3 regions of the Bradyrhizobium sp. 191 genome follow, and region 2 is predicted to be linked to each of the others. Evidence: predicted binding sites of a transcription regulator. Region 2 holds the regulator's gene; each other region holds the start of a gene.

Region 1 (3,275 bases), 3.0 Mb from region 2:
GGGCCGGCGCCGCCCTTCTTGGGCAGCTCGGCGACCATGGCCTCCGTGGTGATCAGGAGCGCGGCAACCGAGGCAGCGTTCTGGATCGCGGTACGGACCACCTTGGTCGGGTCGATGATGCCCTTCTTGACGAGATCGGCATATTCGCCGGTCTGGGAGTCGAAGCCGTAATTGTAGGCCTTGTTCTCCAGGATCTTGCCGACGATCACCGAGCCGTCTTCACCGGCGTTGATCGCGATCTGGCGAGCGGGGGCCGACAGCGCCTTGCGCACGATCTCGACGCCAGTCTTCTGGTCGTCGTTCTTGGTGCGCAGGCCCTTGAGCTGCTCGGAGGCACGGAGCAGGGCGACGCCGCCGCCCGGGACGATGCCTTCTTCCACGGCCGCGCGGGTCGCATGCATCGCGTCATCAACGCGATCCTTGCGCTCCTTCACCTCGACCTCGGTCGCGCCGCCGACGCGGATCACCGCGACGCCGCCCGCGAGCTTGGCGAGACGCTCCTGGAGCTTCTCGCGGTCGTAGTCCGAGGTGGTCTCCTCGATCTGCGCCTTGATCTGGGCCACGCGCGCCTCGATGTCGGCCTTCTTGCCGGCCCCGTTGACGATCGTGGTGTTCTCCTTGTCGATCATCACCTTCTTGGCGCGACCGAGCATGTTGAGGGTGACGTTCTCGAGCTTGATGCCGAGATCTTCCGAGATCGCCTGGCCGCCGGTCAGGATCGCGATGTCCTGCAGCATGGCCTTGCGGCGATCGCCGAAGCCCGGAGCCTTGACGGCCGCGACCTTCAGGCCGCCACGCAGGCGGTTCACGACGAGGGTCGCGAGGGCCTCGCCTTCGACGTCCTCGGCGACGATGACCAGCGGCTTGCCGGTCTGCACCACGGCCTCGAGCAGCGGCAGCAGCTCGTTCAGCGAGGAGAGCTTCTTCTCGTTGATGAGGATGTAGGCGTCGTCCATCTCAACGCGCATCTTGTCGGCGTTGGTGACGAAGTAGGGCGAGATGTAGCCGCGGTCGAACTGCATGCCCTCGACGACGTCGAGCTCGGTTTCGAGCGACTTGGCTTCCTCGACGGTGATGACACCCTCGTTGCCGACCTTCTTCATGGCGTCGGAGAGGAACTTGCCGATCTCCTGGTCGCCGTTGGCCGAGATGGTGCCGACCTGGGCGATCTCGTCGTTCGAGGTGACCTTCTTGGAGTTCTTCTGGAGGTCCGCAACGACCGCCTCGACCGCGAGGTCGATGCCGCGCTTGAGGTCCATCGGGTTCATGCCGGCGGCGACCGACTTGGCGCCTTCGCGCACGATCGCCTGGGCCAGCACGGTGGCGGTGGTGGTGCCGTCGCCGGCCGCATCAGCGGACTTGGAGGCGACTTCGCGCACCATCTGGGCGCCCATGTTCTCGAACTTGTCCTCGAGCTCGATCTCCTTGGCGACGGTGACGCCGTCCTTGGTGATGCGGGGAGCGCCGAACGACTTGTCGAGCACGACGTTGCGGCCCTTCGGGCCGAGCGTGACCTTCACCGCGTTGGCGAGAATGTCGACGCCGCGCAGCATCTTGTCGCGCGCATCGACCGAGAATTTGACTTCTTTGGCTGCCATCTGGATTTTTCCTTGGAATGATTTGACTGGAGGGAGAGGGGGCTCTTAGGCCGCCTTCTTCTTGGACTCGCTGACCTCGAGAACGCCCATCACGTCGCTCTCCTTCATGATCAGCAGGTCCTGGCCGTCGATCTTGACCTCGGTGCCGGACCACTTGCCAAACAGCACGCGGTCGCCGACCTTCAGGTCGATCGGGATCAGCTTGCCGGACTCGTCGCGGCCACCCGGGCCAACGGCGACGATTTCGCCCTGGGAGGGCTTTTCCTTGGCAGTGTCGGGAATGATGATGCCGCCAGCGGTCTTCTCTTCTGCGTCGATGCGCTTGACCACGACGCGGTCGTGAAGCGGACGGAATTTCATGCAGTCCTCCTAAGCAATTGCACGTGTTGAGGATTTTGAGATTGTTAGCAGTCGTTGCCCGCGAGTGCTAGCACAGGCGAGGCTGAGATAAGCCAGGAATTTTGCGGGGGCAAGGCCTTCTAGCAGAAAAATTAGCAGCCGAAAGCGCGGACTGCCAGAATCTCTTTGCCATCGTTAACCGACGCCAAGCCCGTATTAGCACGGAGCTGTATCTGCTGCTAACGCATTGAATTTCAACAGCTTGTTAAACTTTTAGGCTTGAGATGGGTTGTCAGTTTGCGTCACATTTCTCTCATGTGAGCGCATCGATTCCGGGTGGCTCCCGGGGCACCGAGCAAGCCACCCCCGAATGCGCTCCTGCAAAGGAGGTTTGGCATGGGACTGCGGAGCGGGGGCGTTTCCGAGGATTTCCGGAAGCAGATGCTGGGCTACGGACTGACGACGGCGCAAATTCTCTATCGGATGCCGGATCATCCTTCGCTGCTCCAGACCTACGTCTGGCAGAACTACGACATGTTTCCGAAATTTCCGGCGCTGAAGGATTTCCTGGCGTTCTGGCAGGAAAAGCTCGATGGCCCCCTCCATTCGGTCACGGTGGCGCATTCCAAGCTGATCAAGCCGGCCGAGCTGCGCGCTGTGGATGGCGTGTTCCGGCTGCATTGAGGCAGCGTAGGGTGGATTAGCCCGCGACGGCGCGAAGCGCTGTCGCTGGCGTAATCCACCGCATGTCTGTCCGCCGAAGCAGAAATGGTGGATTACGCCTTCGGCTAATCCACCCTACGAAATCACGCAATCAGACCCCGCCGCTGCAATAGCGTTTCCACATCGCGCGATAGGCGTCGTCCACGGCTCGCGCGTATGAGACGGGGTTGCCGGCGGCCGCAGCGTTGATCTGTGCGGGCAGTTCGCGGCGTAATCGATCGAGATCGCCGATCCGCGCCGCGCGGCCGACTGCGATCTCGACATATGCCTCCTCGCTGTCTGCGACCCAGTCCGGCAAGCCAAGCGCGGAGAGGATGGCGCCGGCGGCACGGCTGGGCAGACTGTTCCCGAGCTTCGCCACCACGGGCACCCCCATCTGCAGGGCCTCCAACGTGCTGACGCCGCCGTTCTGCGGGAACGGGTCGAGCGCAATGTCGACGCGATTGAACGATACCAGATGTTCGCTCCGCAAGGTGGCTCCGAGCAGATCGACGCGTTCGGCCGGCAATCGACAAGTCGCAAATCGCGCCAGCAGCTTGTCGCGAACCAGCTGATCGTCCAGCGCAACATCCTTGATCAGCAGTCGCGAGCCAGGGACCCGCTCGAGAATCCTGG
Region 2 (3,275 bases):
TCGCGTTCCGCGGTGCCCTGCACCTCGATGATGCGGCCATCGCCGGTCATGACGAAATTGGCGTCGGTCTCGGCTTCGGAATCCTCGGCGTAGTCGAGGTCGAGCACCGGCGTGCCGTTGTAGATGCCGCAGGAGATCGCGGCGACGTTGTCGCGCAGCACGTTGGCCTTGACCATGTTCCGCGCCTTCATCCAGTTGACGCAGTCGGCGAGTGCGACCCAGGCGCCCGTGATCGAGGCCGTGCGCGTGCCGCCGTCGGCCTGGAGCACGTCGCAATCGACCGTGATCTGGCGCTCGCCGAGCGCTTCGAGATTGATGATGGTGCGGAGCGAGCGGCCGATCAGGCGCTGGATCTCGACGGTGCGGCCGCTCTGCTTGCCGGCGGAGGCCTCGCGGCGGGTCCGTTCCGAGGTCGCGCGCGGCAGCATGCCGTATTCGGCGGTGACCCAGCCGCGGCCCTGGCCCTTCAGCCACGGCGGCAGGCGGTCCTCCAGCGTGGCGGTGACCAGCACATGGGTGTCGCCGAATTTCACCAGGCACGAACCTTCCGCATATTTCACCACGCCGCGCTCCAGCGTCACGGGGCGCAATTCGTCGGGCGCACGGCGGCTTGGCCGCATGGGAAATCCTCCAAAACTCACGGGAAAAGGCTGCTCGCGGTGCTTGTAGGTGCGGCGGGGATGGGCGGCAAGGCTTTTTCACCCCCTGATTTCGCGGCCGCAAACACCACGCTTGTCAGAAGTGCCCGGGATAGACAAATTACGAGTATCTGAGAGGAGTTACCGTCTGTGGCCCATCACGATCCGATCCATCTGATCGCGCCGCGCGCAGGCCTTGCCCAGCTCAACGAGCGTTCCCGCGACATCTTTCGTCAAATTGTCGAAAGCTACCTCGCGACCGGCGAGCCTGTCGGCTCGCGCAACATTTCCCGCCTGATCGCCATGCCGCTGTCGCCGGCCTCGGTCCGTAACGTCATGGCGGATCTGGAACAGCTCGGCCTGATCTATGCCCCGCACACCTCCGCCGGCCGGTTGCCGACGGAACTCGGCCTGCGCTTCTTCGTCGATGCCCTGATGCAGGTCGGCGACCTCAACGAGGCCGAGCGGCAGTCGATCCAGAGCCAGCTCTCCTCGGTCGGCGAGGCGCAGTCGGTCGAGGCGGCGCTGGACGAGGCCTTGATGCGGCTCTCCGGCCTCACCCGGGCCGCCGCCGTCGTGTTGACGCCAAAATCCAATGCGCGGCTGAAGCACATCGAATTCGTCCGCCTGGAACCCGAGAAAGCGCTGGTCATCCTCGTCGGCGAGGACGGCCAGGTGGAAAACCGCGTGCTGGCGCTGCCGCCCGGGGTTCCCTCCTCGGCGCTCACCGAAGCCGGGAATTTCCTCAATGCGCGGATCCGCGGCCGCACGCTGGCCGAGGCGCGGCTCGAGCTCGAGACGGCCCTTGGAGAGGCCCGTGCCGAGCTCGATCAGCTGACGCAGAAAGTTATCTCGGCCGGCATCGCCAGCTGGTCCGGCGGCGAGAACGAGGATCGCCAGCTCATCGTTCGCGGCCATGCCAATCTGCTCGAAGATCTGCATGCGCTGGAGGATCTGGAGCGCGTTCGCCTGTTGTTCGACGACCTCGAGACCAAGCGGGGCGTGATCGACCTGCTCGGCCGGGCCGAGACCGCCGAGGGCGTGCGCATCTTCATCGGCAGCGAGAACAAGCTGTTCTCGCTGTCGGGGTCCTCCACCATCATCTCGCCCTATCGGGATGCCGCCGGCCACATCGTCGGCGTTCTCGGCGTGATCGGGCCGACGCGGCTGAATTATGCCCGCGTGATCACGACCGTGGACTACGCCGCCCGCATCGTCAGCCGCCTCTTGGGGGGCTGACCGGCGCCTCCTCCGATCACAGGCGCTTGATTTTCGCAAGCTAAGGCACGATATCCGGGCCAACAATCCCTGGAAACGAGTTCGAGATTAGAGCCGATGACCGATCGAGACCGGCAACCCGAAGACACGACCGCGCCGACGCCCGAGCCCGTGGTGTCAAAGCCCTACATCATGCCCGACGATCCCGAGCCGGGCTCGGTCGAAACGTTGCAGAAGGAAGCGGCCGAGGCGCGCGACCGCATGCTGCGGACGCTGGCCGAGATGGAGAATCTGCGCAAGCGCACCACGAAGGAGGTCGCCGACGCGCGCCTCTACGGCATCACCGGCTTTGCCCGCGACGTGCTGGACATCGCCGACAATCTCCAGCGTGCGCTCGATGCCGTTCCGGCCGAAGCGCGTGCTGCGGCCGATCCCGGCCTCACGGCGCTGATCGAGGGTGTCGAGTTGACCGAGCGCTCGCTGCACAGCGCGCTCGAGAAGCATGGCGTGAAGAAGCTCGATCCGCAGGGCCAGAAGTTCGACCCGAATTTCCACCAGGCGATGTACGAAGTACCCGATGCGTCGGTGCCGTCAGGCACCGTGGTGCAGGTTATGCAGGCCGGCTACACCATCGGCGAGCGCGTGCTGCGCCCGGCGCTGGTCGGTGTCGCCAAGGGCGGTGCGAAGGCAACTCCCGCTGCCAACAACAATGAATCGAATGGCGCGCCGAACTGATCGATCCTCATGGTGCGCAAAGCGGCCGGTTGAGGCTCTCCTCTGGGAGAGTCTTCGCTGGTGAGACAGCGCTCTCCAAGCCTCCCGCAAGCAAGCGAGGGAGGGAGCGCATCTCGCTTGCGGATGCAGCTATCCCTTCGGCTGGATGCCGTCGCGAACGGCGCGAAAGCGGGTGAAGGCGGGCAGCCACTGGTCGCGTGGGGCGCTGGCGATGATGCGCAATGATGCGCCGCCAGTCGAGAAGCGGATCCACTGCACCACGGTCACAGGGATCTTGTCCTTGCCGCTGACGCCGTCGATCCGGGTCTCGAAACCCTGCTGGCCGTTGATGCGAATCGGCTCGGACATGGTGATGCGCGACTCGCGCACGCCGGGAATCTGGAGCGCCGCCTCCTGGGCGAAGCGGGCGCGGTCGTCGGCCTGCTGCGGGGTGGCGCCGATCACGCCGAGAATCATGAACGGCTTCGACTCGTAACCCGTGCTCTCATCGCCGTCGGCGAGGATGATGCTGCTGCCCGGCGCGAGCGTTCGGATGTCCTTGAAGTTGGCGAGATCGGTGATCTTGAACGGCATCAGCGCGATCTGCTCTTCAGCCGAGACCTGCCTGCGGGTGACTGTGCTCGCAAACATCTGCCGCACCGCTTCATCCGTGTAGATCTTGGTCGCATTCTCCGGGATCTGCAC
Region 3 (3,275 bases), 1.3 Mb from region 2:
TGGTCGTCGTTCTTGGTGCGCAGACCCTTGAGCTGCTCGGAAGCACGGAGCAGGGCGACGCCGCCGCCCGGGACGATGCCTTCCTCGACAGCCGCGCGGGTCGCATGCATCGCGTCATCAACGCGATCCTTGCGCTCCTTCACCTCGACCTCGGTCGCGCCGCCGACGCGGATCACCGCGACGCCGCCCGCGAGCTTGGCCAGACGCTCCTGGAGCTTCTCACGGTCGTAGTCCGAGGTGGTTTCCTCGATCTGCGCCTTGATCTGCGAAACGCGCGCCTCGATGTCGGCCTTCTTGCCGGCCCCGCTGACGATGGTGGTGTTTTCCTTGTCGATCATCACCTTCTTGGCGCGACCGAGCATGGCGAGCGTGACATTCTCCATCTTGATGCCGAGATCTTCCGAGATCGCCTGACCACCGGTCAGAACCGCGATGTCCTGCAGCATGGCCTTGCGGCGATCGCCGAAGCCCGGAGCCTTGACGGCCGCGACCTTCAGGCCGCCGCGGAGACGGTTGACGACCAGGGTGGCAAGAGCTTCGCCTTCGACGTCTTCGGCGATAATCACTAGCGGTTTGCCGCTCTGCACCACGGCTTCCAACAAGGGAAGCAATTCATTCAACTGAGATAGCTTCTTTTCGTTGATGAGAACGTAAGCATCTTCCATTTCAACGCGCATCTTGTCGGCGTTGGTGACGAAGTAGGGCGAGATGTACCCACGGTCGAACTGCATGCCCTCGACGACGTCGAGTTCGGTTTCGAGCGACTTGGCTTCCTCGACGGTGATGACGCCCTCGTTGCCGACCTTCTTCATGGCGTCGGAGAGGAACTTGCCGATTTCGGCATCGCCGTTGGCGGAGATGGTGCCGACCTGGGCGATCTCGTCGTTCGAGGTGACCTTCTTGGAGTTCTTGACGAGGTCGGCGACCACGGCTTCCACGGCCAGGTCGATACCACGCTTCAGGTCCATCGGGTTCATGCCGGCAGCAACCGACTTGGCGCCTTCACGAACGATCGCAGCCGCGAGCACGGTTGCAGTGGTGGTGCCGTCGCCGGCCGCGTCAGCCGACTTGGAGGCGACTTCGCGCACCATCTGCGCGCCCATGTTCTCGAACTTGTCGTCGAGCTCGATCTCCTTGGCGACGGTGACGCCGTCCTTGGTGATGCGGGGAGCGCCGAATGACTTCTCGAGCACCACGTTGCGGCCCTTTGGACCGAGGGTGACCTTTACCGCGTTGTTGAGAATTTCGACGCCGCGCAACATGCGGTCGCGGGCGTCTACGCCGAACTTGACTTCTTTGGCTGACATGTGGGTTTTCCTGAATGTTTTACTTGGTCTCACCCTTGGCGACGCCCAGCAGGCGCTCCTCAGGATGAGCGGTGCGAGCGATGGTTTAGGCCGCCTTCTTCTTGGCGGACGCGTCCGTGAGAACGCCCAGGATGTCGCTCTCCTTCATGATCAACAGCTCCTGGCCGTCGATCTTGACCTCGGTGCCTGACCACTTGCCGAACAGGACGCGGTCGCCGACCAGGACGTCGATCGGGATCAGCTTGCCGCTCTCGTCGCGGCCGCCGGGGCCGACGGCGATGACTTCACCTTGCGAAGGCTTTTCCTTGGCAGTGTCCGGAATGATGATGCCGCCAGCGGTCTTTTCTTCTGCGTCGATGCGCTTGACCACGACGCGGTCGTGAAGCGGACGGAATTCCATGCAGATCTCCTAAGCATTTACATCAGTTGAAGATTTCACGATTGCTAGCAATCGCTGCCCGCGAGTGCCAACGCAGGCGCAGCTGAAATAGGACCGATTTTTTGGGGAACAAGTGTTTGTAGGAGGAAAATCGGCCGGGCGCGCGGGATCTCTGTGGGAGCTTACCCAGACCTCTTCGAGTTTGCCGCCGAGCGTCGACCTTCTTCTGAGTGACCGTACGGCTCTGTCTCTCGACCTAATGTCACTACCAGTTCAATTCCTCCGCCCTAAATTCGTGATGGTAAAGGCCCGCCGATCTGGTGCCGGTTCAAATGCGAATCGTCGGCTGACTTCGTTCTAAGATTGCGATGCGTTTAGAACCTAACGCAGAGGTCGGGAATTGGAGGTATCGCTCCGCTTGATCGATGATCCGATAGCGCTCAGCAAGTCGAAGCTAGGCAACGCTGGCTGCGAGAGCTAGCGCAAGAACGTGCTCAGATCGTTCGGCACCTCGTCCAGTTTCAGATCACCTTTGCGCGCCGAAGTCGCTGCTGGACGGACGCCCGTGCTCCAGACAGCGAGCGCGCCGATGTCCCCGGTTTGCGCGAAAGGGCCTCTGCCCGCATCGCGACAGGTCTATATGCGCGAACAGCTTGCCAAACTGTCCCGCGGCCATGACCTGGCAAGGCGTTCAACTAAATCCTGAAGCGATTTGCGAGCTGCGAAGACGCCGGTGGCGGCGTGCTGATCAATACCGGAGCCAGCGTCGGTGTGATCTCGACAGGAACAAGAGCTGGCACGGAATCTCCGCCCGGTCGCCCCTGGTGCGCTTGTCGACGCCTGGTGAACAGCAGGCTGTGAGCCACCCGTACCGGCGCGCGACGCCGCAGACCGTCTCGCCAGCCTGCAAGGTCTCTCCGACATAACGAACCTTCTCGTCGCAACTCCATCGCCGCCGACGTTCGGCGCCGAACGCATTGGCCTGCATTCGCCACGTGACCTTAAAGCTAGACTTAAGATCAAATCCCCGGCCGCCTCTCAAACCACACAAGGCGGCCGCCGCCGGGCGCCGCCGGAGGGATACGGGCTCCGAAACTAGCACTACTTTGGCAGAGTTTAAGCTGCGCGGGATTCCCAAATCAGTTTTTTTGTGACTCATGGGTTGTCGGCTTGTGGAGGGGCCGACCATGGGAGGCGGGAGATCGGATTGGCGGAAGGAGCTTGGACGCTTTCTGGAGCCGTTTTTGGATCGATTGGGTCACAAGGCTCGGCGGCAGATGTGCCCAGCCTATGTGGCGGGACTGATTGGCTCCGGCGATCGCAAGAGCATCCAGCCCATGGCAGCGCGCGACGGACAGGTCGGCTACGACCAGCTGCATCACTTCATAGCAAGTGGTGTATGGGATGCGGCCCCGCTGGAGAACGTCCTGCTTGCCGAGGCCGACAAGATGGTTGGCAGTGATGCCGCCTGGCTGATCATCGACGATACGGCGCTGCCGAAGAAGGGGGAGCGCTCGGTCGGCGTGGCGCCGCAATACGCTTCAGCCCTTGGCAAGACAGCCAACTGTCAGTCTCTGGTCTCGGTGACG

The links. Region 2 encodes HrcA, which represses chaperone genes, less so after heat shock. Its sites were predicted from a motif close to GTTAGCACTCNCNNNNNGNGAGTGCTAAC; they were not measured.
Region 1: a site for HrcA is predicted at 2,002-2,030, ahead of IVB23_RS35555 (co-chaperone GroES). Genes of this name have one in related genera too.
Region 3: a site for HrcA is predicted at 1,751-1,779, ahead of groES (co-chaperone GroES). Genes of this name have one in related genera too.

What each region holds. Positions count from the first base shown of each region.
Region 1 is NZ_CP064692.1:7,577,105-7,580,379, forward strand. Features, by position in the region: gene groL (chaperonin GroEL) at 1-1,598, opposite strand, end outside; gene IVB23_RS35555 (co-chaperone GroES) at 1,644-1,958, opposite strand; gene IVB23_RS35560 (usg protein) at 2,334-2,621, shown strand; gene IVB23_RS35565 (tetratricopeptide repeat protein) at 2,752-3,275, opposite strand, start outside.
Region 2 is NZ_CP064692.1:4,533,734-4,537,008, forward strand. Features, by position in the region: gene rph (ribonuclease PH) at 1-620, opposite strand, end outside; gene hrcA (heat-inducible transcriptional repressor HrcA) at 789-1,877, shown strand; gene grpE (nucleotide exchange factor GrpE) at 1,974-2,591, shown strand; gene IVB23_RS21100 (hypothetical protein) at 2,721-3,275, opposite strand, start outside.
Region 3 is NZ_CP064692.1:3,246,898-3,250,172, reverse strand. Features, by position in the region: gene groL (chaperonin GroEL) at 1-1,307, opposite strand, end outside; gene groES (co-chaperone GroES) at 1,393-1,707, opposite strand; partial or broken gene IVB23_RS14975 (transposase) at 2,552-2,674, opposite strand; partial or broken gene IVB23_RS14970 (IS701 family transposase) at 2,874-3,275, shown strand, end outside.